Linked DNA regions of Pontiella desulfatans. The protein of the gene in region 3 interacts with the protein of the main gene of each other region in a pairwise test. Links are inferred from orthologs where the notes say so. Each region holds a gene or a part of one and is shown on either strand. Other genes may lie near its edges.

The links.
Region 1: the proteins of rlmB (region 3) and tsaE interact in binary tests that used the Escherichia coli proteins (3 or more experiments, as listed by UniProt). The link is inferred for Pontiella desulfatans from one-to-one orthologs.
Region 2: the proteins of rlmB (region 3) and E9954_RS21665 interact in binary tests that used the Escherichia coli proteins (3 or more experiments, as listed by UniProt). The link is inferred for Pontiella desulfatans from one-to-one orthologs.

What each region holds. Positions count from the first base shown.
Region 1 is NZ_CAAHFG010000001.1:967,472-974,825, reverse strand. The notes cover bases 2,643-5,471. They hold tsaE (tRNA (adenosine(37)-N6)-threonylcarbamoyltransferase complex ATPase subunit type 1 TsaE), read right to left. Parts: upstream 4,357-5,471; coding sequence 3,928-4,356; downstream 2,643-3,927. Other genes in these bases: E9954_RS03740 (hypothetical protein), read right to left, coding at 4,979-5,471; E9954_RS03745 (D-glycero-alpha-D-manno-heptose-1,7-bisphosphate 7-phosphatase), read right to left, coding at 4,347-4,883; tsaB (tRNA (adenosine(37)-N6)-threonylcarbamoyltransferase complex dimerization subunit type 1 TsaB), read right to left, coding at 3,293-3,931; E9954_RS03760 (hypothetical protein), read right to left, coding at 2,774-3,055; E9954_RS03765 (DMT family transporter), read left to right, coding at 2,643-2,796. Outside these bases: E9954_RS03775 (SDR family oxidoreductase), read right to left, coding at 1-1,235; E9954_RS03770 (ferritin family protein), read left to right, coding at 1,390-1,866; more of E9954_RS03765, read left to right, coding at 1,876-2,642; more of E9954_RS03740, read right to left, coding at 5,472-6,682; E9954_RS03735 (PKD domain-containing protein), read right to left, coding at 7,065-7,354. UniProt on the Escherichia coli protein: Required for the formation of a threonylcarbamoyl group on adenosine at position 37 (t(6)A37) in tRNAs that read codons beginning with adenine.
Region 2 is NZ_CAAHFG010000003.1:131,493-138,899, reverse strand. What follows is about bases 2,210-5,091. They hold E9954_RS21665 (NAD(P)H-hydrate dehydratase), read right to left. Parts: upstream 4,454-5,091; coding sequence 2,966-4,453; downstream 2,210-2,965. Other genes in these bases: E9954_RS21660 (pyridoxine 5'-phosphate synthase), read right to left, coding at 4,517-5,091; E9954_RS21670 (ATP-dependent 6-phosphofructokinase), read left to right, coding at 2,210-2,922. Outside these bases: E9954_RS21685 (nucleotidyltransferase domain-containing protein), read right to left, coding at 1-3; E9954_RS21680 (nucleotidyltransferase substrate binding protein), read right to left, coding at 1-409; pheS (phenylalanine--tRNA ligase subunit alpha), read left to right, coding at 600-1,613; more of E9954_RS21670, read left to right, coding at 1,624-2,209; more of E9954_RS21660, read right to left, coding at 5,092-5,236; E9954_RS21655 (sensor domain-containing diguanylate cyclase), read right to left, coding at 5,376-6,728; E9954_RS21650 (OmpA family protein), read right to left, coding at 6,685-7,197; E9954_RS21645 (PD40 domain-containing protein), read right to left, coding at 7,219-7,407. UniProt on the Escherichia coli protein: Bifunctional enzyme that catalyzes the epimerization of the S- and R-forms of NAD(P)HX and the dehydration of the S-form of NAD(P)HX at the expense of ADP, which is converted to AMP.
Region 3 is NZ_CAAHFG010000001.1:1,652,057-1,659,341, reverse strand. The notes cover bases 2,425-5,184. They hold rlmB (23S rRNA (guanosine(2251)-2'-O)-methyltransferase RlmB), read left to right. Parts: upstream 2,425-3,377; coding sequence 3,378-3,992; downstream 3,993-5,184. Other genes in these bases: hrpA (ATP-dependent RNA helicase HrpA), read left to right, coding at 4,083-5,184; E9954_RS06180 (hypothetical protein), read left to right, coding at 2,688-3,278; E9954_RS06185 (hypothetical protein), read right to left, coding at 2,425-2,582. In the rest of the region: E9954_RS06205 (type I restriction endonuclease subunit R), read left to right, coding at 1-309; E9954_RS06200 (M48 family metallopeptidase), read left to right, coding at 314-1,018; E9954_RS06195 (shikimate kinase), read right to left, coding at 1,197-1,700; E9954_RS06190 (Dabb family protein), read right to left, coding at 1,827-2,117; more of E9954_RS06185, read right to left, coding at 2,223-2,424; more of hrpA, read left to right, coding at 5,185-7,285. UniProt on the Escherichia coli protein: Specifically methylates the ribose of guanosine 2251 in 23S rRNA.

The DNA.
Region 1 (7,354 bases), 680 kb from region 3 along the record:
ACGCGCAGTCCCGAGGCGCTGCGCCGGCCGCGCGTGGTGCCCACGCCCCGGAGCAACCGGTCGATCGCTCCGCGGATGCGCCACAGGAATGTGCTGTGGAACCAGCCATTGCGCCCGCCAATGTGGGTAATGGATTTAAAGAGTGCCTCGGCGGTTTTGCTCGTGACGAGTGAATAGGAGCTGGTGTAGGTCGGCACCCCCTCGATTTCGCTTAACTTGATGGCCAGCTCGTAGTCCGGCGGATAGCTATCCGACCACCGCGTTGAAACGGAATCCTGCTCCTCGCGCGAAAGCGCCAGCACGAGCGCCTCTTTGCAGGAAATGCGACGAAACGGGATGAGATCGACGATATCATTTTCCCCACAGACCACATCGTGGGTCACGCTTTCCATCAGGCACCAGGTGATGGCCGCCGGCACCGGGGTGAGCAAACTGGTTATGTAGGAATAGAAACCGATGCTAGAAATTGGGGACGGGACGAACGCCCGTTTTTTCCCAAGGATGCCGGCATGCATCTTCAGCATTTCCTCATAGGTCAGGATATCGGAGCCCCCGATGTCGTATGAATGCCCTGCTGTTTCCGTCAACTCGAGCACGCCGACCAAATATTTGATTACATCGCGCAGGCCGATGGGTTGGCACCGGGTCTTGGCCCAGGCCGGCACCAGAAAAACGGGGATCCTGCGAACCAGGTGGTTGATCATTTCATAGGAGGCGCTTCCGGAACCAATGATGATGGCGGCACGCAGGATGGTGGTCGGCACCTGGCCCTTGCTGAACTCCTCGGCCACTTGCGACCGACTGGCGAGGTGGGGCGAGAGCGTGGTTTGCGTGTCGCCTAGTCCGCCGAGGTAGATGATGCGATTCACGCCCTGCCGCTCGGCCGCCATCCGGAAATTCCGGGCGGCCCGGATATCGGCATCCTCGAACTTGTGAAGGCCAATCAACATGGAATGGATTAGGTAGTAGGCGGTGTCCACGCCTTCCAACGCCTCGGAGACCTCGTCCTCGATAAGGGCATCCGCCACGGCGACCTCGGCATCCGGCCAGCGGTCTTCATGCTCCGGCGACTCGGCGCGCACCATCACACGCACCTTGTAGCCCCGGCCGATCAGTTCGGGAACCAGGCGCCCGCCGATATAGCCGGTTGCCCCGGCCACCAGCACCCGGCCCATGTCCGGGCAAGGTTCCGTCGGCAGCTCGGCGGACACCAACTCTTCCAAATTTTCAGCCATCTATTTGCATTCCCATGTCCACAAATACTAATCATCCTGCAACAAAGCGCAAGCTCCACAAACACCGACAAATGAGCGCGGATTAGTAGTCTTTTCAAAACCTAAAAGACTGCTCGACAGGCGGCCCTCCTGTTTGCAACGCTTGTATCCAGTTATGGAAAAAAACCGTCTAGATGAACTAATTGAAAAGAGCATCGCGCTCGAACTCAACGCCGCAGGGCTCTACAAGCTTTTCTCGGAAGCCTTGCCGGACGACGCCGATTTTTGGTGGAAGCTTCACTTGGAGGAAAAGAGCCATGCCTCGCTGATACGCGCGGCCAAGGAATCCTTCCTAAAGCGCGGAAAGTTCCCCTACGACATCGTGGCCGACTCCATCGACGAGTTGAAGAAATCCAATGCCAAGACCTTGGAAACGATTGAAAAATACAAGGCCGTCAAACCGACTCGCCAGGAGGCCTGCAAAGTGGCCATTGCACTGGAGAACGAGTCCGGCGAATGCCACTACATGAAGTTCATGGAAAAGGATGCCGAAACGGTGGTCGAAACGGTTTTCCAGCAGCTCAACCGCGGCGACAAGGATCATGAACGCCGGATTCGCGAACATCTCGATTCGCTTGCGATCGAATCCTAACGGAATTCGATGAGCAAACCCGGACTCCTCCGGCTCAATCTGTTGGCAATTTTTGCGTGCCTGCTTTGGTCGACGTCGTTCGTCACCTCAAAGCATGCACTCGACTTCCAGGAACCGCTCAATCTGGCCGGCCTACGCTTCGTGCTGGCGGGCCTGATCCAGATCCCGTTGTGCGGGAGCCTCGCCGCTCCCATCCGCATGCTCCGCAAGGAATTCACCACGGTCTTGCTGGTGAGCCTTTTTCACACGATCTTCCTCTACGGCACCTTCTTCATCGGCCTCAACTGGGTGCGCGGCGCGGAAGGAGCTATCATGATCGGGGTGGGTCCATTGGCCTCTGCATTGATGGCGCACCTGCTCATGCACGACGACAAAATGCAACGGCGCACCTTGGTCAGCATCGTGTTTGGCATGGTGGGCGTGGCACTGATCAGCCTGGCAACCAAGCCCTGGAGTCCGGTCGGGCTGAAGGAATTCTTCGGCTTGATGCTCCTGCTCAGCGGCGCGGTGGTCTCGGCCATCGGCAACATTGTGGTGGCCAAGCGCAAGGGCGGCCTGCACCCGATTGCCCTCAACAGTGCGCAGATGCTACTGGGAGGGATCGTGCTGCTGCTCATTGCGCTGCCCTTCGAAGGCCCCCCGCAAATGAACCAACCCGCATCGTTCTTCGGCGCATTGGCCTGGCTTTCCATCATCTCCGCCACGGCCTTCGCCATCTGGTTCCACTTGCTCAGCAAAATCAAGGTTTCCAAGCTAAACCTCTGGAAATTCCTAATCCCGCTCAGCGGCGCGGCCTTGAGCTGGTTGCTCCTTCCGGATGAATCGCCAACCCTGCCCAGCCTGATCGGCATGGCGTTCATCATCGCCGGCATCGTGATCGGGCAGGTTGAAGGAAAAAGGGTAAAGGCTAAGTCGACTCAGACCGCTTAATCTCATCCACATCCACCTTATCCTTAAGGCGATCAGTCGAAGATTTATTCAGCAGCAAATCCTCACGGCCGATCACCCGAATCCGCACATCCCCATACTTCGCAAAAATCGTATGCGCGGCGGCGTTGGCGTACTCAACTCCACTGATTTGATTCAGCAAGTCAATTTGGCACGGTGGAACACCGAACTGGATCACAGTACCCTCTTCGGAAAATAGCTCGTGCTTAAGTTGTTCCGCCGGGAAGCCGAAATAAAGCATGGCCCTTTTCAAGAGACGTCATATTTTTCTAACAGCCGTAAGAACTCGCAGAAGTCTAGCTGGATATTCATATATGAACTTTCCGGCTTCGAGACGCAATCTCTCCACCTCATCCAAGCGCTCTTCGGGAGTCGTGGCCTTGAAAAGAGGCCGCATGTCGTCGAATCCCTTCGATACGTTGACAATCATCTTTTGCATATGAACAGCCTAGGCAACAGGTGCCACCGTCTAAATAGATTATGCAGGGAAACGCGGGGCAATGAATACCGGCGGGTGCATGTAGAGCGGCTCAAAGGGTTCGGATTGGGTCCCGCGCTCCAACCGCCCGGCAACCAGTCCACCCAGCTTGCCCGCCGTCGGGAAAACAGGCACGGGTTTCTCCATCGTCCTAAAGCCGGCCAGCAGTTCCTCCAACCGGTCATGGTCGGGACTGACAACCAGTGCGTCTTCGGGCACGAAGGCGCGGAGTTCTTCAAGTTCCATCAACTTGAATTCCTTTACCAGCTCGGATCCGTCGAAGACCCCCGCCCAAACCTTGTTGCGGCGGGCATCGCCGACCACGGCGGTTTTGGGCGCCCCCACCTGCGCGGCCAAGGCCGCGCCGCTGTTCAGGGCATAGACCGGCTTCTTCAACGGAGCGGCCAGGGCGTTGACCACGGAGAAACCGATCCGCATGCCGGAAAAGGCACCCGGCCCGCGGCCCACCGCGAAGAGATCCACGCCATTCCAGTCGATTTCCATATCCGCCATGGCATCGAACAACTGCTGGCGGTTCTTGAAATTTTCCTCCCAGCTTTTTTCGGCGACAACCTTGCCGTCTTCCACCAGGGCAACACTCCCGAAGCGGGAACTGAGTTCAATGGCAAAAATCCTCATGCGTCGGTCTCCCTGAAAATGCGGAACGCACGGGTTCCGGTATGTTCGTCGGCCTTGATTTCAACATGCAGCAAATCGGGGGGCAGCAGACCTTCGGCGCGCTCCGCCCATTCGATGGCCGTAATGCCGTTGACGTCGAAATATTCCTCGAGCCCCAGGCCCAATGCTTCCTCCGGCCCCGATAGGCGGTAGAGATCGATGTGGTGCAACGGCAGGCGCCCTTCGTATTCGCCGATCAACGTATAGGTCGGACTGGTGATGGGTTCGTCGATGCCCAGCGCGGCGGCAAAGCCCTGGATGAAGCAGGTCTTTCCCGCGCCCAGGTCACCGTGCAGGGCAATCACCGTTCCGGGCCCGATCTCGCCGGCCAATTCGGCGGCCAATTCCCAGGTTTCCTCTGGACTGTTAGTTTCAACTATCCGCACGGCTTCAACTCCTTTTCTAAAATCGCGGCCACTTCATCCATGCTTTCGACATGGAACTCGGCCTTGGTTCCTTCATCCAACGGACACACCCGGATCGTTTTACAACCGGCAAGGCGCCCGGCCTCCACATCCTTCTCGCTGTCGCCAATCATCCACGACCGCAAAAGATCCAGCCCGTGTTTTTTCGCGGCATCGTGGAACATGCCGGCCTTGGGTTTGCGGCAGTGGCAGTTGTCGGAAGCAAAATGGGTGCACTGGAAAATGTCCAGCACATCGACCCCGTGGGCCCGCAGCTGCGCGCGCATGTTGCCATGGATTCCGGCCAGCTCCTCTTCGGAATAGAGCCCCTTGGCCACGCCCTGCTGGTTGGTGATGATGACGGCGGGGTATCCCTTGGCTGCGACCGTCCTGAGCGCTGCCACAAAGCCGGGCTGAAGATGGAAATCCTCCCACCTTTCGACATAACCGGGCCCCGGCGATTCGTTCACGATGCCGTCCCGGTCAAAGAATATGCATGGTTTGTCCATTGGTTTTTCCTTAAATGCGCGGCACAACGTACCGTTCCGCACCGGCCATTTAAAGGTTTATTTATTCCCCGGAACCGCGTCCCCTGTCGCAAGGATTATGAATCGGTACTGAAGGTGATTCCGAAACTAACCGGCGGGCTGGAAACCTCCATGCCATCGGCGTAGATGGCGATGGCGCGCACCTGGTTTGGGCCTTCGCCAACCATCAGTTCATCGAGCACCAGCTCCGCATCGGCATCATAGATCTGCTCATCGAGCACCCGTTCCCCGGAAACCAGCCGAATCTTTTGGGGCATTTGCTGGCCGCCAATCTGCACCTTGATTCCGTGTTCGTGCTTACCGAGCCGGGCAAGGTTTGGACGAATGGTCACCGACCGCCCCATTTTATTGACCATGATGGGCTTATCGAACGAGGCGTTGAATTCAACCATATGCTTGATGCGCGCCACGGCCCGCAGCTCGTGGTAGCCATCGGCGAGTCTCAGCAAGCGGATATGCACGGAATTATCCTCGGAAACTTCGCGGATCTCCTTCCCGTCCAGCAGGAAGGAGTAGAGAAACTGGGCATTCTGCACTTGGCACGCGGCATTGGCAAGGTAGGTGAAGTCGTTCTCAATGTTATCCGCCCCGAGAATGTTCACGGAAAGCGGCAGTGCATAGGGCTTGGCCATCGGATCACCGAGCAGGAGCGACTGCAACGGGCAGGCGATCGACTGGTAGAAGCTTTCGAGCATCGAACACCCCGCGGCATAATGTGCATAGAAACGCGCCGAAGGAAACTTGTTGGGGTTGGAATAGGGTTCCACCACCGCTCCGGCGGAACCGGTTGCCCCGGCCTCGATCCATGCCGTGAGCTTCGTCTGCGGCTTCTGGAATTCCGCGCTCCAACTGGTCAGGTGCTCCGCCATGGCGCCCGGCCAGAACGATTTGACCTGGGACGGATCCACCTTTTCCGCCCCCATCAGGATACCCATCACATTTTCGGCACCGGCCGGAAAGTTGGTGGTCACCGTTGCGGTGATCCCCCGGTTCTTCAGTTCGTTGACGGCGGGGTAGTATTGATATTCGCGGCATTTGGAACGGACATCGTCGGATACCACGAAGTTGATCCCGCTGCGCATGCCCCGGTGGTCGGAGCGTTGGCCGCGGACGAGGGAATCGATTACGGTCTGGACGTCGTTTCCATTTTCACCGGTATAGCCCAGCATCATGCTGGGGAGCGGCATGCGCTCCCCCAGCCCCCGTTGCAGCCAGGCGGCTTCCGGCGGAACCTTGGCATCCATCCCCAATCCCTTTTTCTGCATGCCAAGCGACATGGAGTTGAGGTTGAGCTTGATCCGCTGGTTCGGGCCCGCAAAGAGCTTCGAAAGGTATTTGCCCTCCTCCACCAGGCTCAATCCGGGCATCTTGTTGCGCATGAAGGTCATGCCGCCAACGGACATTTGCTTGCGGTCGTAGGAGTCGGTCTTGACGCGGATCGGGAAGTCGACGGAATAGACCCAGGCCAGGATTTGCTGGTCGATCCCCCGCTCCTTCGCCACGGCGTTGGCCGGGGCCCAGATCAGCTCCGTGAATTGCTCCGGCGTGATGGTGGCGCTGCCGCCATAGGCACTTTCCGGAATATCGAGATAGACGACATTGCGCCGTGGAACCTGCCGCGCCGCTAGGAACGAGTTGGCCACCTTCAGCGAATCCTGCGACTGCTGGTTCACCAGCAACAGCACCTCGTGCGGCATCTGCGCCCAAGCGAAGACGGAAAACATTATAGACAGAATGATTTGGTGACAGAATAATTTCATGACTGACATGACAACTCCCGGTTAAACAGGGACAAACTATGAAGACTTGCCCTTCGGATTTCAACCCACATGCGGAAAAAGAGAGGAACCACGAAAGACTTAGCGCGGCCTAGCCGCAACCAAACCTGAACAAATCTTATTGGCAACGAATGAATGTAAAGCAACGAATATTTCTACCTGCTTCTCGATTCGTTGCTTTACATTCATTCGTTGCTACTCCTTTTCCTATGAATCCGTTGCAGATTCCAAAATTCAAAACGTGCATAAAAAACAAGAAATGCGCGGATAGTCGTACGAAACGGTGCGTACGGATTTTGGACAGAATATTTACCGGCGGAACTGTTCTCGCTTTCGTGTATTTAGTGTATTTCGTGGTTTGCCCCTACTCTTTTATCTTCACATCCACCTTGTAGAAGCCGGACTGTTCGACGGCATGGACGGTATCGGTGTAGCTGTTTTGCGGGTGGTCGATGCCCGACTCCAGTACTGAATAAGCACCTGCGGGAACGGATGACCAGAGTACGCTGTAGGTGCGCCCCGTCACCGACACCCATTCCACCACGGTTCCGAAAGGAGCACTCCAAACGTGAGCGGCCTTGAACAGCGATGCCGCATTGGTCGGATTGGTTCCGGCAATGAATTCCTCGGCATTGCTCTGCCCGTCGCCATCAA
Region 2 (7,407 bases), on a different replicon or contig from region 3:
CATCGTTAAGCTTCTTGAAGGTTTCATGAAGGTCGCGGATGATGGGGATGTATTTCCCTTCGATCAGTTTTTCGACTTTCTCCGCCGTTTCTTCATCATAGGTGTGTGCCGTCAGGTTACGGTCTTTGAGCAATTCCATCCATGCGTGCCCTTCCTGAAGCAAGCCGCTCTCAAAACCCTGCTTAATCGCTGCCCGGGGCGATTTGACGTCTGAAAAACCCTCCGCCTCGAAATAGTCCTTCATCATTTTCCAAGATAGCTCGAAGGTGGTTTCGAAAAACTGAATCATCCCCGCTCTTTGGTAGATGTCGGGAGACCGAACAGCCAATGCCCCTTCAAGTAGCTTCAGCGATTTTTCAAAGTTTTGAAACCGCTGCTTCCAACGAATATCCAAGTCGTCATCCATCATAGGCCCCTCCGATCAATCGGCCTATATGCATCCAAGCTTTTTTGCGCGGAGAATACAATCTCAAGCCGCCCCGAATTGCTCCAAATATGTTTAATCAACCGAAAGAAACCGCAAAAAAGCAATTGCCAAAATCCCCCCGGCAAGGATGATAGGACGCTGTTTTTCCAATTCATGGAACCGGGGAAAAAATATGACGCTACAAGACTTGATCGATATGAAGGCAGCGGCGCTGGAAAAAGCGCGAAATGCCGAAAACGCGGAGGCGCTCGAGGGCGTTCGCATTGAATACCTCGCCCGCAAGGGGCTGCTTCCAAAGGTGATGCAGGAACTCAAAAATGTTTCGCCGGAAGAAAAACCGATGTTCGGCAAGACCGTCAATGATTTCAAGAACGAGCTGGCGGAGCGGATCAAGACCAAGCAGGCGGAATTCGCCGCCAGCGGCACGTCCGCAGGGGCGGGCTTCGACCTGACCCAGCCCGGCCAGTGGCAGGGACTCGGCACCCGCCACCCGATCACGCAGATCACCGACCGCATCACCCGGATTTTCCAGACCCTCGGCTTCACCGTGGCCGACGGCCCGGACATTGAAACCGTCTGGAACAACTTCGATGCGCTCAACACCCCCGCCGACCATCCCTCGCGCGACGAGCAGGACACCTTCTATTTGAACAACGGCGACCTGATGCGCTGCCACACCTCGCCGGTGCAGGTGCGCTATATGATGGAGCACAAGCCGCCGGTACGGATCATTTCCCCCGGCCGCTGCTACCGCCGCGATACGCCGGACGCCACCCACAGCGCAAACTTCCACCAGGTGGAGGGCCTTTATGTGGACGAGAATGTTTCGCTGGCCGATCTCAAGGGCACGCTTTCCTACTTCGCCCGCGAGCTCATGGGGCCGAACGTGAAGATCCGCTTCCGCCCGCACTTCTTTCCGTTCACGGAACCGAGCGTCGAAGTCGACTTCACCTGCCACGTCTGCAACGGCAAGGGCTGCCGCGTCTGCAAGAACAGCGGATGGATCGAGATCCTCGGCGCGGGCATGGTCGACCCCAACGTCTTCCAGTCGGTGGGCTACGACAGCTCGAAAGTCACCGGCTTCGCATTCGGCATGGGCATCGAACGCATCACCATGATTTTGTATGGCATTCACGACATCCGGAACCTGTACGAAAACGATGTCCGGTTCCTTTCACAATTCTAGGAGAAGATCGATGGAAAACCTAAAGATCCACCGCGCGGAAACCCTGGGCGAAACCACGTTCGATTCGCCCCTTATCGATAAGCTGGTTCGCTTCTACGACGGAGAGGCCGTGGCATGCCACGACCGCACCAAGGAGCTTTCCAAACTCGAAAAAATCGAGGACATCGAATATTTCGAATTGGCCGGTCCGCGCAAGAAGGTTTTCTTCAACCCGAAGGATGTCACCGTCGGCATCGTCACCTGCGGCGGCCTCTGCCCGGGACTCAACGACGTGATCCGCGCCCTGACCTTCTGCAGCCTGGAAAGCTATGGCGTGAAACGCGTGCTGGGGTTCAAGTATGGCTACGAAGGTCTCGTGGCGAAGTACTACCACTATCCCGTCGAGCTAACCACCGACAACACCGACGAGATCCACGAAAAGGGCGGCACCATGCTCAAGTCGTCGCGTGGCCGGCAGGACGACGACGAAATCATCAACACGCTGATCCATTACGGTGTCGACATCCTCTTCACCATCGGCGGCGACGGAACCCAGCGCGGCTCGCGCGACATCGTCAACAAGCTCAAGGAACGCAACATTCCAATTTCCGTCGTCGGCATTCCCAAAACGATCGACAACGACATCAGCCTGATCCAGCGCTCGTTCGGCTTCGAAACCGCCGTTGAAGCCACCTGGGACATCATCACCAACGCCCACAACGAAGCGCGCGCCTACCGCAACGGCGTCGGTCTCGTTAAACTGATGGGCCGCGAATCGGGCTGGATCGCCGCATCGGCCGCACTGGCCAACAGCGCCGTCAACTTTTGCCTCGTCCCGGAAGTGGAGTTCGACCTCCACGGCCCCAAGGGCTTCCTGGAAGTCCTGGAAAAACGCCTGCGGCGCAAGGAGCATGCCGTGGTCGTCGTGGCAGAAGGCGCCGGCCAACACCTGTTCGACAAAGCCAAGGACGCCACCGACAAGTCCGGCAACAAACGCCTTCAGGACATCGGCGATTTGATGAATGAGGAAATCCATGCCCACTTCAAAAAGAAGGGCCTGGAGGTCAACGTCAAATATTTCGATCCGAGCTACAACATCCGCAGCCGCCGCGCCAACGCGAACGACTCCATGTATTGCCTGCGCCTCGGCAACAACGCCGTGCACGCGGCCATGGCCGGCTGCACCAACATGATTGTTGGCCTGCACCACGATCGCCTCGTGCACCTGCCCATCGAAATGATCGGCGCCCGAAAAACCATCGACCCGCAAAGCTGGTTCTGGCAAACCGTCATCCAGGCCACCCACCAACCGCACAGCATGGTGAATTGAGGCGTGAGATAACTTCCTCTCACGGCTCAATCGTCACGAATCACTATCTGCAACTAATATCCCGGAAAGCATCGGGGATTTTTTCGATGAGGTCGGTGGCGATGAGGGAGGCCTGCGCCTTTTCGGCGGCGGCGAGGTCGCCCGCACGGCCATGGAGCCACACCCCGGCGCATGCGGCTTCGAACGGTGCGATCCCCTGGGCAACGAGTCCTGCAATGATTCCGGCGAGAACATCGCCGGAACCACCGGCAGCCATGCCGGGATTGCCGGTTAGGTTGATTGCAATTGGCTGGCCGGGGGTTGCAACGAGCGTCCCCGCCCCTTTGAGCACAATGGTTGCGCCGAGCTTGTCGGCGGCCATCCGGGCCATGCCGAAACGGTCTTCCTGAACATCGTCCACCTTCAGGCCAAACAGCGCGGCGAACTCGCCGGGGTGCGGCGTGAGGACGACGGGACACTTGGCACTCTTGATGGAATCGACATGATCGGCGAGCACGGTGATGGCATCGGCATCGAGTACGACCGGAACCGCGGAATCCTCCAGCAGGTGCAACACTTGTTCCCGCGTGGTTGCGGAGCGCCCCATGCCGCAACCGGCCATGATGGCCGTCCATTTGCCTTCGGGCATGCTCGAATGCACCATCACCTCGGGAATGGCGGGAGCGACCAGCGCATGGATGGCTTCGGGCACAAAGGCCGAGACGAGTCCGGCGCCGGAGCGGGTGGCGGCCCGGCTGGCCATGGCAATGGCTCCGCTGTAGCCTTTTGATCCCCCGATGCAAAGCACGTGGCCGAATGCCCCCTTGTGCGCATCGCGCGGGCGGCGCGGAAACAGCGGGGAGAGGTCGGAGGGATGGATGAATTCCAGATCGGCATCGCCAACCGCCTCATCGATGAAGGCGGGTGGAATGCCGATATCGACCACTTCAACCTGGCCGACCATGTCGATGTTTTCGGGTTCGGCCAGCCCGATCTTGGGGAGTCCCATCGTGACGGTCAGGTCGGCCCGTATGGCCATGGCGGACGGAATGTCGATGGCAACGACCAAGGCGCGGTCGGCCTGGGCATCGATGAATTGAACGGCATCGGCAATGACGCCGCGCGGATCCCCGGCGGCGCCGGTTCCCAGCAGTCCATCCACGATGATTTCGGCGTCGATGCCGCTTTCGGCCACATAGGTCCAATGCTCGGACGTATCGAGCACCTCGAACGGGACGCCCGCCTTTTTCATCTTCTTGAAATGGATCAGTGCATCGCCCTTGATTTTGCTTTCGGGCGCGGCCAGCCAGCATTCGACCGGCCATCCGTCCTCGTGCAAGCAACAGGCGGCAACAAAGGCATCGCCGCCGTTGTTGCCGGCGCCGGCAACAAACAGGACGGGCGAATCGGTAAGCTGATGGTTGGATGCCAGCGTACGGATGGCATCGGCCAATCCTTCACCGGCCGTGAACATCAGCTCTTCGCCGGGAATACCGGATTCGATGGTTCGGCGGTCGAGCTCCCGCATTTCTTCTGGCGTGATGAGTTTCATGAGAAAACGTGAAAAGTGAAACGTGAGGCGTGGTTAAATGGATCACGCCTCAATCGTCACTTGTCATCCATTGTATTCGAGCATGCCGATGAGCATTTCCTTGATGGAGGTCTCCAGGCCGTGGAAAACGGAGCGGCAAATGATGCTGTGCCCGATATTGAGCGTGTCGAGGTGCGGAACACACAGGATGCCGCCCAGGTTTTCGATGTTGATTCCGTGTCCGGCATTCACCTTCAGCCCGAGTTCATGGGCATAGTCCGCGCCGCGGATCAACTGCTCGAGTAGAACGGGGCGGTCGTTGGGCTCGGCATCGCAATAGGCGCCGGTGTGCAGCTCGACCGTGGGGGCGCCGAGATCCTTGCAGGCGGCCAGGGTAATTTCATCGGCATCGACAAACATGCTGACTTCGATCCCGGCTTCGGTCAGGCACTGCACGGTTTCCTTGAGATGGTTGAAATGGCCGATGACATCCAGACCGCCCTCGGTGGTCAGCTCCTGGCGCTTTTCGGGGACGAGGCAGACTTCGGCCGGCCGGACGCTTAGGGCAATTTCGACAATGGATTCAACATTGGCCATTTCGAGGTTGAGCGGAAGGGGCTGAAGCTCTTTCAGGCGATAGATGTCGTCGTCCTGGATATGGCGGCGGTCTTCCCGGAGATGGGCGGTGATGCCGTGGGCACCGGCCCGGGCACACAGGATGGCCGCATCCAGCGGATCGGGATATACGGTGCCACGCGCCTGGCGCAATGTGGCCACATGGTCGATGTTCACACCTAGTTTCATATCTTCTCTCCTCTGGATTGAAATTAAGAATTAAGATTTCAGAATGAAGAATGGTTTCCCGTCGAATTCTCCGCGCCCTTCACCGGGAAGCGTCGCAGACCCAAAATTCTACATTCTTAAATCTACATTCCTAATTCCACTACGCCTGCACCGATTTGATGTTCTTCATCGGTTTGGGTGGCATCCTATCATGTATTTCGGGATCGTAAACCGCATAAGCGCGGATATCGTTGATTCGGCTATGGTCGAGCACCTTCTGCCCGGCCGTGTACAGATGGTGCAGGTTGCGGCCATGCTCCGGATAGGTTGCCACGCCGAGCGTGATGGTGGTTTTGAGCTTTTTCCTGCCGGAAACGAATTCGCCCTGCTGCACCAGCGTGCTGATGCGCTTGCCGATGATCTCGGCCTCCGCCATGGAACACTGCGCAAGGACAAGGAAGGCGTATTTTTCGTGCCGTCCGATCAGGTCGTCGGCACGAAGGTATTGCTGCAGCAACCTACTGACCCCCGCCATGACATCGTCGGCAGCCTCCGCGCCATGGATACGTGCAACATGGTCCATGTTGTTGACACCCATGCAGAAGAGGGCCGCAGGCTGCTTCTTGCGGCGCAGCTCGCTCATCATGCGCTGCATGTAGGCCGAAATGGCGGAGGGTTTCAGTACGCCGGTCAACTCGTCGAGCATCAGGTTCTTGCGCCGCTCCTTCCACCCCTTGGAATCCTTTTTGTCGTCCTCTTCGCCCTCTCCCCCGGATTCGGCAGGCTCTTCAACCTCTTCGACAGCGGGTTCTTCGAGCTCCTCATCGGCATCCTCGATTTCGGGCATGACGATCGGGGCTTCGGCGGAGGACATCCGCAACCCTTCGAGGGCGGCATCAATCAAGTCCTTGCCGGCCAGGCCATGGCCGGGATAGGAGGCGATGCCTGAGCGAAGGCCGGCGAGTTCGAGTTCGGGGCAATCCGCGGCCACGTAGGCGGTGATGCGGGTCAGGATGGCCATGGCATCCTCGGGTTCGGATTCGGCGAGCAGCACGGCGGTTTGGTCGTCGTAGACACAGGTGATGTCGCCGCGACGGGCGGCATGGCGGATGCTACCGACGATCGGCGCATCCATGCGAACGGGCACCTCGGGATTGGACGTCCGGATGAGCGCGAGGGAAAACGATGTGCCGCGGCGCGCACACCCGGCGAGGTAGCGTGCAAGCTGTACGCGCAGGATGTCCTCGGGCTGGGCGCCCATGTCCTCGGGCTGGGTGTTCTCCGCCATCTGCACGATGTTCTGAAAGCGGTAGTAGCTGGCAACCAGTGTGATGACCGCAAAGGATACGACAACGGCGGCAACCACACCCAGGGCACCGCCCATGAAGTCGAACTGTGCCGCGATCGTGGGGAAGAGGAACTGCATACGAAAAAAGAAAGTGCGGCCCGGGGCCGCACCTGGCAAGAGATTAGTAGATAGCGAAAACAGCGCGGCGGTTCTTGCGCCAGGCATTTTCATCGTGCCCCATGTCGTCGGGCATTTCCTCGCCATAGGTCTTGGTCTGGATCGTCGCGGAATTCACACCGAGGCTGATGAGATAGTCGCGGACGGCCAGCGCGCGGCGTTCGCCGAGCGCGAGGTTGTATTCGCGGCTGCCGCGCTCGTCGCCGTGGCCTTCGACAATCACGCCCTGGCCCTTGCCCTTCTTCAGGTAGTCGGCGACTTGCTCGCACTTGCCGGATTCCTCCGGATTAACCTGGGAGCTGTCGTAGGCGAAGAAGACCGGCGGGAACAGACTGCGGTCGCCATCGGCCACCGTGGGATCCACCAGCGGGGTGTCGCCCAGCAGCGGATCGCCATACATGTTGGACTCGGAGTCGTAGAAATCGGCCCCCGCCTTGTTTTTCTGGCAGCCCGAAAGCACGGCCACGGAACCGGCGACAACGCCGAACACGAACATTTTCAAAATCATTTTTTTCATTACAACCACCCTACATCTGGATTACGGAGAACAGGCAGGCGAATACCAGTCGCCTGAGCCTGAAATCAAAGCTACAGGAGAATCTTTTAACGTGTCAAGGAGGTAGATGGAGGATCGGTAGCCCGAAGTGCGCGAGCAGACAATATGGCGCCCGTCCGGAGCCCAGCATGGATCCTCATAATCCGCCCAATCGGTCTCCAGCACGCGCGT
Region 3 (7,285 bases):
ATCCCCACATCCATCAGCAGTAATGAGGAGGCTATGGCCTACTTCGGTGTAATCAAACCGCTGTTCGGAGAAGAGAATGAAATGCTCTCTGCGGATGCAGCACTGGCCATCGCCCGGATTCTTGAGTCCCATATTTCGCTGGTGCATTTCTGGGATGACAGTGATGCCCAGAACCTCGCCATCAATGAAATTGAAGATTATCTCTTTGATGAAGTCCGCGATAAAACAGACATCGACCTAACGCTGGATCAGATGGATGAGTTGATCGAAAGCACCATGCGCATTGCTCGAAACCGCTCAGGAAAGTAGAACCATGGTTCAAGTGGTAAAATATGGAAACCGAACCCTTCGGTATGAGGTGATTCTATCGGCACGCAAAACGCTGCAGATTGAAGTGTATCCGGATCAGTGCATCCGGGTTAAAGCTCCGAATGGAATCCAACCGGAGTTGATTGCTCGACGGGTGCAACGTAAAGGACGCTGGATTGTTCGACAGCTGGACTATTTTCATCAGTTTGAACCTCGAACCCCACCCAGGAAATATTTAGGCGGAGAAACACATCTATACCTTGGCCGTCAGTATCGACTCAAAATCCTTCGGTCCGCGGAATGCGGCGTTAAGCTGATCCGTGGATATTTCCAGATATCTGTTAACGGTTCCCCCACTCCCCAAATCACCCAATCCTTGCTGGATCACTGGTACGCCGAAAAAGCGCAAATCAAATTTATCGAGGCCTTCGAACGGTGCTGGCCTAAATTTGGAAGAATGGGCCTAAGCAAACCCAGGCTGGTCATCAAGCGCATGAAAACCCGCTGGGGTAGCCTGTCTACGAGCGGTCGCCTGTCACTCAATGTCGATTTGATCCGAGCACCCAAAGAATGCATCGATTATGTCTTCACCCATGAGCTATGCCATTTAAAACACCACAATCACAGCCCTGCGTTCTATGAGCTGCTTGAAGCAACAATGCCCGACTGGAAAAAGCGGAAACACAAACTTGAACTCTCGTTGATATAGGAAAGCGACCGTTGCGAGGTGGCTTTCGGCGCTTCGGCTTTGCAGGGATGGAGCCAGCTCGCAGCGCCGGCCCTAACCCTCTGTGTCTCTGAGTCCTCTAACGCAGTGGGTGGTTAAAAATTCCTTTAGAATGCGAAGGCTAATGTTTTTCAACGTACTATTTGGTTAACGCCCGAATTTAGTGGCAGTCCAAGGCCCGGATCTCCGCCAGGAGGTCGCTCTGGCTCCTGCCGGCGCAATCGAGAATCGTATCGGCGTGCCTGAGGTAGAGCGGACGGCGCTCTTCATAGAGATCGTCGAGCGTCATGCCGGGTTTGATGATGACTCCCCGCTCGGAATAATCGCCGATGCGGCGCTTGATTTCCAGGAGCGGAACATCGAGGAAGATAATCTTGGCCATGGATTTGAGATGCTCCATCGCGCCGACGCAATAGACCGCGCTGCCGCCGGTGGCGATGACGCAGTTTTCGCAAACCACGGATTTGACCGTATCGCACTCCAGCGCCTGGTAGGCCTCCAGCCCATCGCGGTTCTGGAACGCCTGCATGCTTTCGCCGGCGCGCGCCTGCACGAGCAGGTCGGTATCGAGGAACCCCATGGAAAGCCACTTGGCCAGCTGAACGCCCACCGTGCTTTTCCCGCTCGCCGGCATCCCGATCAAAACAATGTTGCTCTTATCCACGAGGTAACCTCAGCCGATCAGGTTTAACAGAACTATTGATAACAGGACTATTTTTCTCCACCTGATTCATTGCAGTCCGAATAGTCTTGTTATCAATAGTCCTGTAAAATTCCCGCTGTATGGAAATTATACTTCGTAGTCTACGGCGTGGCGTTCGCAGACGAGCGGTTTAATGAACGCCCCGACCTTCAGGTGCGCCGGATGGTTGGCATAGGCCTTCAGGTCGTCCATCGAGGCAAACTCGGAATAGAGCACGATATCCTTCGACTGCTCACTGCCCAGCACGTCCAGCCCGACTTCAATGTCGATCAGCGTTGGCGCCACGCCCTTCAGCGCTTCCAGCTGGCGCTTCATCTCGAGCTTTTCAGCCTCGCCCACGCCCTCCTTGAACGTCCACATCACGATATGCTTAATCATCGTTTATCCCTTTCGTTGAATATGCGGGGAGTTTAAACACGCAGACACGAAGGCCACAACGCAGAAACGTCGCGCTCTTCGTGCCTTTGCGCTGGAACCGGATGGCTAATCGTCTTCGTAGAGTTCGTTGACGATGTCCCATGCCGTTGGATCATCGGTGCGCAGACGGCAAAGCAAGCCATAGTGATAGACCAGAAGCTGGAGATGCTTGCCCTTGAATTCATTGAAATTGGCGTTCTCGGAAAACCCCTCGGCCATCATTTCCTTGATCGTCATTTCATGGACCCGACCGATCTCGTGCTCCAGATCGTTGCGTCCCATCCGCAAGAAACCCGGTGTTTTGAGCAACAGCACCGGTTCATAGCTCATGCCTTCCAGCACCCTGGCGGTGGACTCGATCCGGTCCGCGGGAGCATCCGCTGGAAACTCCTCCAACACCTTCTGCCACATGCGTTCTGCTTTCATTGGCTTGCGCCTCCTTCCAACGCCGGAAGAGTAGCGCGAAAGCCCGAAACAGACAACCTTCTTCCTTGAATCGTTTGCCGGGCTATGCCCTTATTCTCGGCTCTTATGAATGATTCCCTGAAAGCGTATGTTGAGCAGTATGTCGAGTTGGAAACCGGCCTGCAGGAACTGGTGCTGATGCAATGCGCCTCGCTCTGCGCGCAATGCACGAGTGTTTGCTGCGATGCGGTCATCTGCCGGGAAGCCATCGAGAGCCCCTTCCTGAAACAGGTCCATCAACAAGCCGATCTGTTCGACGAACAGGAGGGATTTCTCACCCCAACGGGATGCCGGCTGAAAAAGGGCCGGCCGTCGGTCTGCTACGAATATTTTTGCGACAACCAGTTTTTTTACCAATCCGACGACCGGCACGCCGGAATCCTCCAGATTCTCGGTTCCCTTTTGTTCCACGCAACACGGAACGCCCAGGGGGAAACCCCGCTCCTGGAAATCATGCAGGAGGAGGAACTCGACCGGCTCGACTTCCAACGCCTGGAAGAGCAGATGAAGGAAAGTCTGCAGGCGCTGGAAACCATCCGTTCCTTCTACCGCAACGGAACCTTGCCGGAGCACTCCCGCATCGCGCTGAAGCGCATTCATATCCACACGGAATTCGACACCCCGGCTGAGTCTTCCGCCCATCATTACCCCGGCTAGACGCCCCCCCCCTCCGCGATGACTTTTTTTTAAAAAACCATATCGTGAAATCCTGGGGTTTGAACCATAGTTCAACCTTTCATCAATAGGATGTTTTTTATGGCTACACCGAACAACCCATTTCAAAAACGCGGATCCAACCATGGCCGGAGCGGCAACAAGGCCCGCTCCAACAAACATGCCGCCAGCAGCAAGGCAATGATCAAGGACGAGTCGGAGCTCGATGCCCTGCTCGCCGGCACGAAGGATCCGCTGGTTTTAATCCTGGACTGCATCCAGGATCCCCACAACCTGGGCGCCTGCCTGCGTTCGGCCAACGGCGCGGGGGTTGACGCGGTGATTATTCCGAAGGACAAGGCCGCACCGGTCACCGATGTTGCGATAAAGGTCAGTTGCGGAGGGGCAAGCCACACCCCGATATTCCGCATCACGAATCTCGCCCGCACCATGGACAACCTCAAAAAGCATGGCCTCTGGATTGCCGGAACCTCCGATCACCTCGGTACCCAAAACATCTACGAAACCGACCTCTCAGGGCCCTTGGCGCTGGTGATGGGATCGGAGGAAAAAGGGATGCGCCAACTGACGCGCGACAAATGCGACTACCTCCTATCGATCCCCATGGCCGGATTCGTGGAATGCCTCAACGTCTCCGTTGCCACCGGAGTCACCCTCTTCGAAATCGTTCGGCAGCGGAAAGCCGCCCAATCATAAGCGCCCCTCCCTAAAGCTTCGGGTCCCTTGTGTCTTTGCGGTCAAAAACCTTGATCTAGCCCGTCGGCTATGCCCTTATTTCCGGCTCCCATGAATCAGCCGGAAACGAAGGAATTATTGCAGAAGGTGAAGCGGTCGCTGGATGGCGTGCTGTTGCGCGACCGCGCCTACTTGAATTCGCTGATGCGGCGGGTGCGGCAGTGCATCCACGACGGCAAGCCGGCCGATAAGCTGGTTGCAAAGCTTCGGGATGCGCATGCCCAGGCGCTGGAGCGTGCGCAGAAACGGGCGGCGGTTCAGCTGAAGTGCGACTATCCCGACATCCTGCCGGTCTCCGGAAAAAAGAATGAAATCCTGACGCTGATCAAAGAGAACCAGGTCGTGATCGTCTGCGGCACGACGGGTTCGGGCAAGACGACCCAGCTGCCGAAGATTGTGTTGGAGGCCGGTTCGGGCAAGACCGGGCGCATCGGCGTTACCCAGCCGCGGCGACTCGCGGCAACGGGCATGGCGCGGCGCGTGGCGGAGGAGATGGACTCGGACTATGGCAAGGGCGTCGGCTGCCAGGTGCGGTTCGACGATTCAACCTGCGACGAGACGGTCATTAAGTTCATGACCGACGGCATCCTGCTGGCGGAAACCCAGCGCGACCGGCATCTGCAGCAATACGACTGCCTGATCATCGACGAGGCGCACGAGCGCAGCCTGAATATCGATTTCCTGCTCGGCTACCTTAAAAACCTGCTGGACGTCCGGCCGGATCTAAAGGTGGTCATCAGCTCGGCGACGCTCGATGCCGAAAGCTTTTCAGGTTTTTTCAACGACGCACCGGTGATTGAAGTCGAGGGCCGCACCTATCCGGTTGAGGATTTTTTCCTGCCGGGCGGCAAGGACGAGGAACTTTCGAACCATATTCTGCGGGCCATGCGCTGGATCTCGGATGTCGACGACCAAGGAGACGTGTTGATTTTCCTGCCGGGCGAACGCGAAATCCGCGATGCCACCAAAAAGCTGGAAGGCCAGCACTGGAAAAACACGGAGGTGCTTCCCCTGTTCGGGCGCCTGAGCATGGGCGAGCAGCAGCGCGTCTTCAAGGTTGGCGGAAGGCGGCGCATCATCCTGGCGACCAATGTGGCCGAAACCTCGATCACGATTCCGGGCATCCACTATGTCATCGACTCCGGCCTCGTGCGTCTGAGCCGCTACAACCCGCGCACGCAGGTGCAGGGCTTGCAGATCGAGCAGGTTTCGCAGGCGAGCGCCCGGCAACGGCGCGGACGATGCGGCCGCGTGACCGACGGCATCTGCATCTACCTGTATGACAAGGATACGCTCGAAAACAGCGCGCAATATACCGACCCCGAAATACGGCGCTCTTCGCTCGCGGGCGTCATCCTGCAAATGGACATGCTCGGCCTGCCCCCGATCGACCGCTTTCCGCTGATCGATCCTCCGAGTTCGACGCTCGTGAACGAGGGCTATAAAACGTTGCGCGATATCGGGGCGATCGATGACGGACGCAAGCTGACCCAATTGGGCCGGGACATTGCGAAATTCCCCACCGACCCGCATCTTGCGCGCATGCTGGTGCAGGCGATCGACGAAGGCGCCCTGACCGAGATCCTGATCCTTGTCGCCTTTCTTTCGATCCAGGATGTACGCGAACGTCCAACCGAAAAGGCCGATGCCGCCGACCTGGCCCATGCCCAATGGAAAGATCCGAAGTCCGACTTCATCACCATCCTCAACCTGTGGAACGCCATCGAGGACGAGCGCGGCGGAGGTGGGTCGCACGGCAGGCTGCGACGGTTCTGCAAAAAAAACTTCGTCAACTATCGCCGCGTCATGGAATGGCGCAACCTCTGGCAGGACCTGCGCGAGCAAGCCCGCGAAACGCTAAACTCTAAATCCGAAGCCCGAAACAAAGCCCAAAACTCCAAATCGAAAAGCTTACAACATTCGAATTCTGAACATTCGAAAATTGTTTCGGCTTTCGATATGAGTCCTTCTAATTTAGAGCAGTATGCTTCGATCCACCGCAGCCTGCTGGCGGGGTTACCGGCCAACATTGGTCTCAAGGGCGAAGAGCGCGAGTTTTGCGCCGCGCGCAACCGTAAGTTTTTCATCTTTCCGGGGTCCGGGCTGTTCAAAAAGCCGCCGGATTGGGTGATGACCTTTTCGCTGGTGGAAACCACCAAGCTTTACGCGCGTACCGTGGCCGAAATCCAGCCGGAATGGGTGGAGGCGGTCGCTCCGCACCTTTGCAAGGCCGTCTATGGCAATCCGGCGTGGGATCCCGACAAGGGGTTTGTCTATGCCAAGGAATCGGTCATCTCCGGCGGCCTCACCCTTCGCTCCGGAAAGAACGTCCACTTCGGAACGGTCAATCCCGAAGAAGCACGCAAAATATTTATCCGCGAAGGCATGGTGCCGGCCAACCTGAACACGCGCGGGGGGTGGTTCAAGCTACACCGGCAGATGCTCGACGACATCCAGGCATTGGAGGAACGCATCCGCCGCCCCGGCGCCCTGCTCGACCACGATGCCATCTACGACCATTTCGACCGGGTATTGCCGAACGACGTCCATTCGGTCAAAACGCTGGAACAATGGATCCGGAAATCAAAGGCGCGCATTGCGATGCGGTTGAAGGATGCCACGTATCCGCAATCGGAACCGATTCACCCGGAGGACTATCCCGACCATCTCACCTTCCACGGGGAAGATTTCCACCTGATCTACACCTTCGATCCCGGCGAAGAGCTCGACGGTATCGCCCTGGTCTGCCCGACCGACAAACTCGCCTTCCTACCCGACTGGGCGCCGGACTGGCTCGTCCCGGGCTGGCTGGAGGAAAAGACCAACCGCCTGCTGCGGACCCTTCCGAAAAACCTGCGCACCTCCATTGCACCCATCGACCAGACGGCCAAACGCTTCAAGCACACTTGCGCAAGTGTGCTTGAGCGCCCCTTGCTGGATGCCATTTCGGCGTGGCTGCAACAGGAGTTTAAGCTGCCGGTGGATGCCTCGGACTTCGATGAATCAGTCCTGCCGGAATGCCTGCGCATGAAGGTGATCGAAACAAGGAACGATGAAATTGTCCGGGTGCACACCTCGATTTCCGAGGAGCATCGGTTGCATGTTCATCGCAGTGGCGCGGAGAGCGCTTTTGCCAAGTGGACGTTGCCCCTGGGTCGGGTTTGGCCGGGCGGGGAGCTTCCGGAATTCATCACGAGCGACGACAGCCAGAAGACCCGCGGCCATCCCGCGCTGACCGCCGAAGCCGGAGGCGT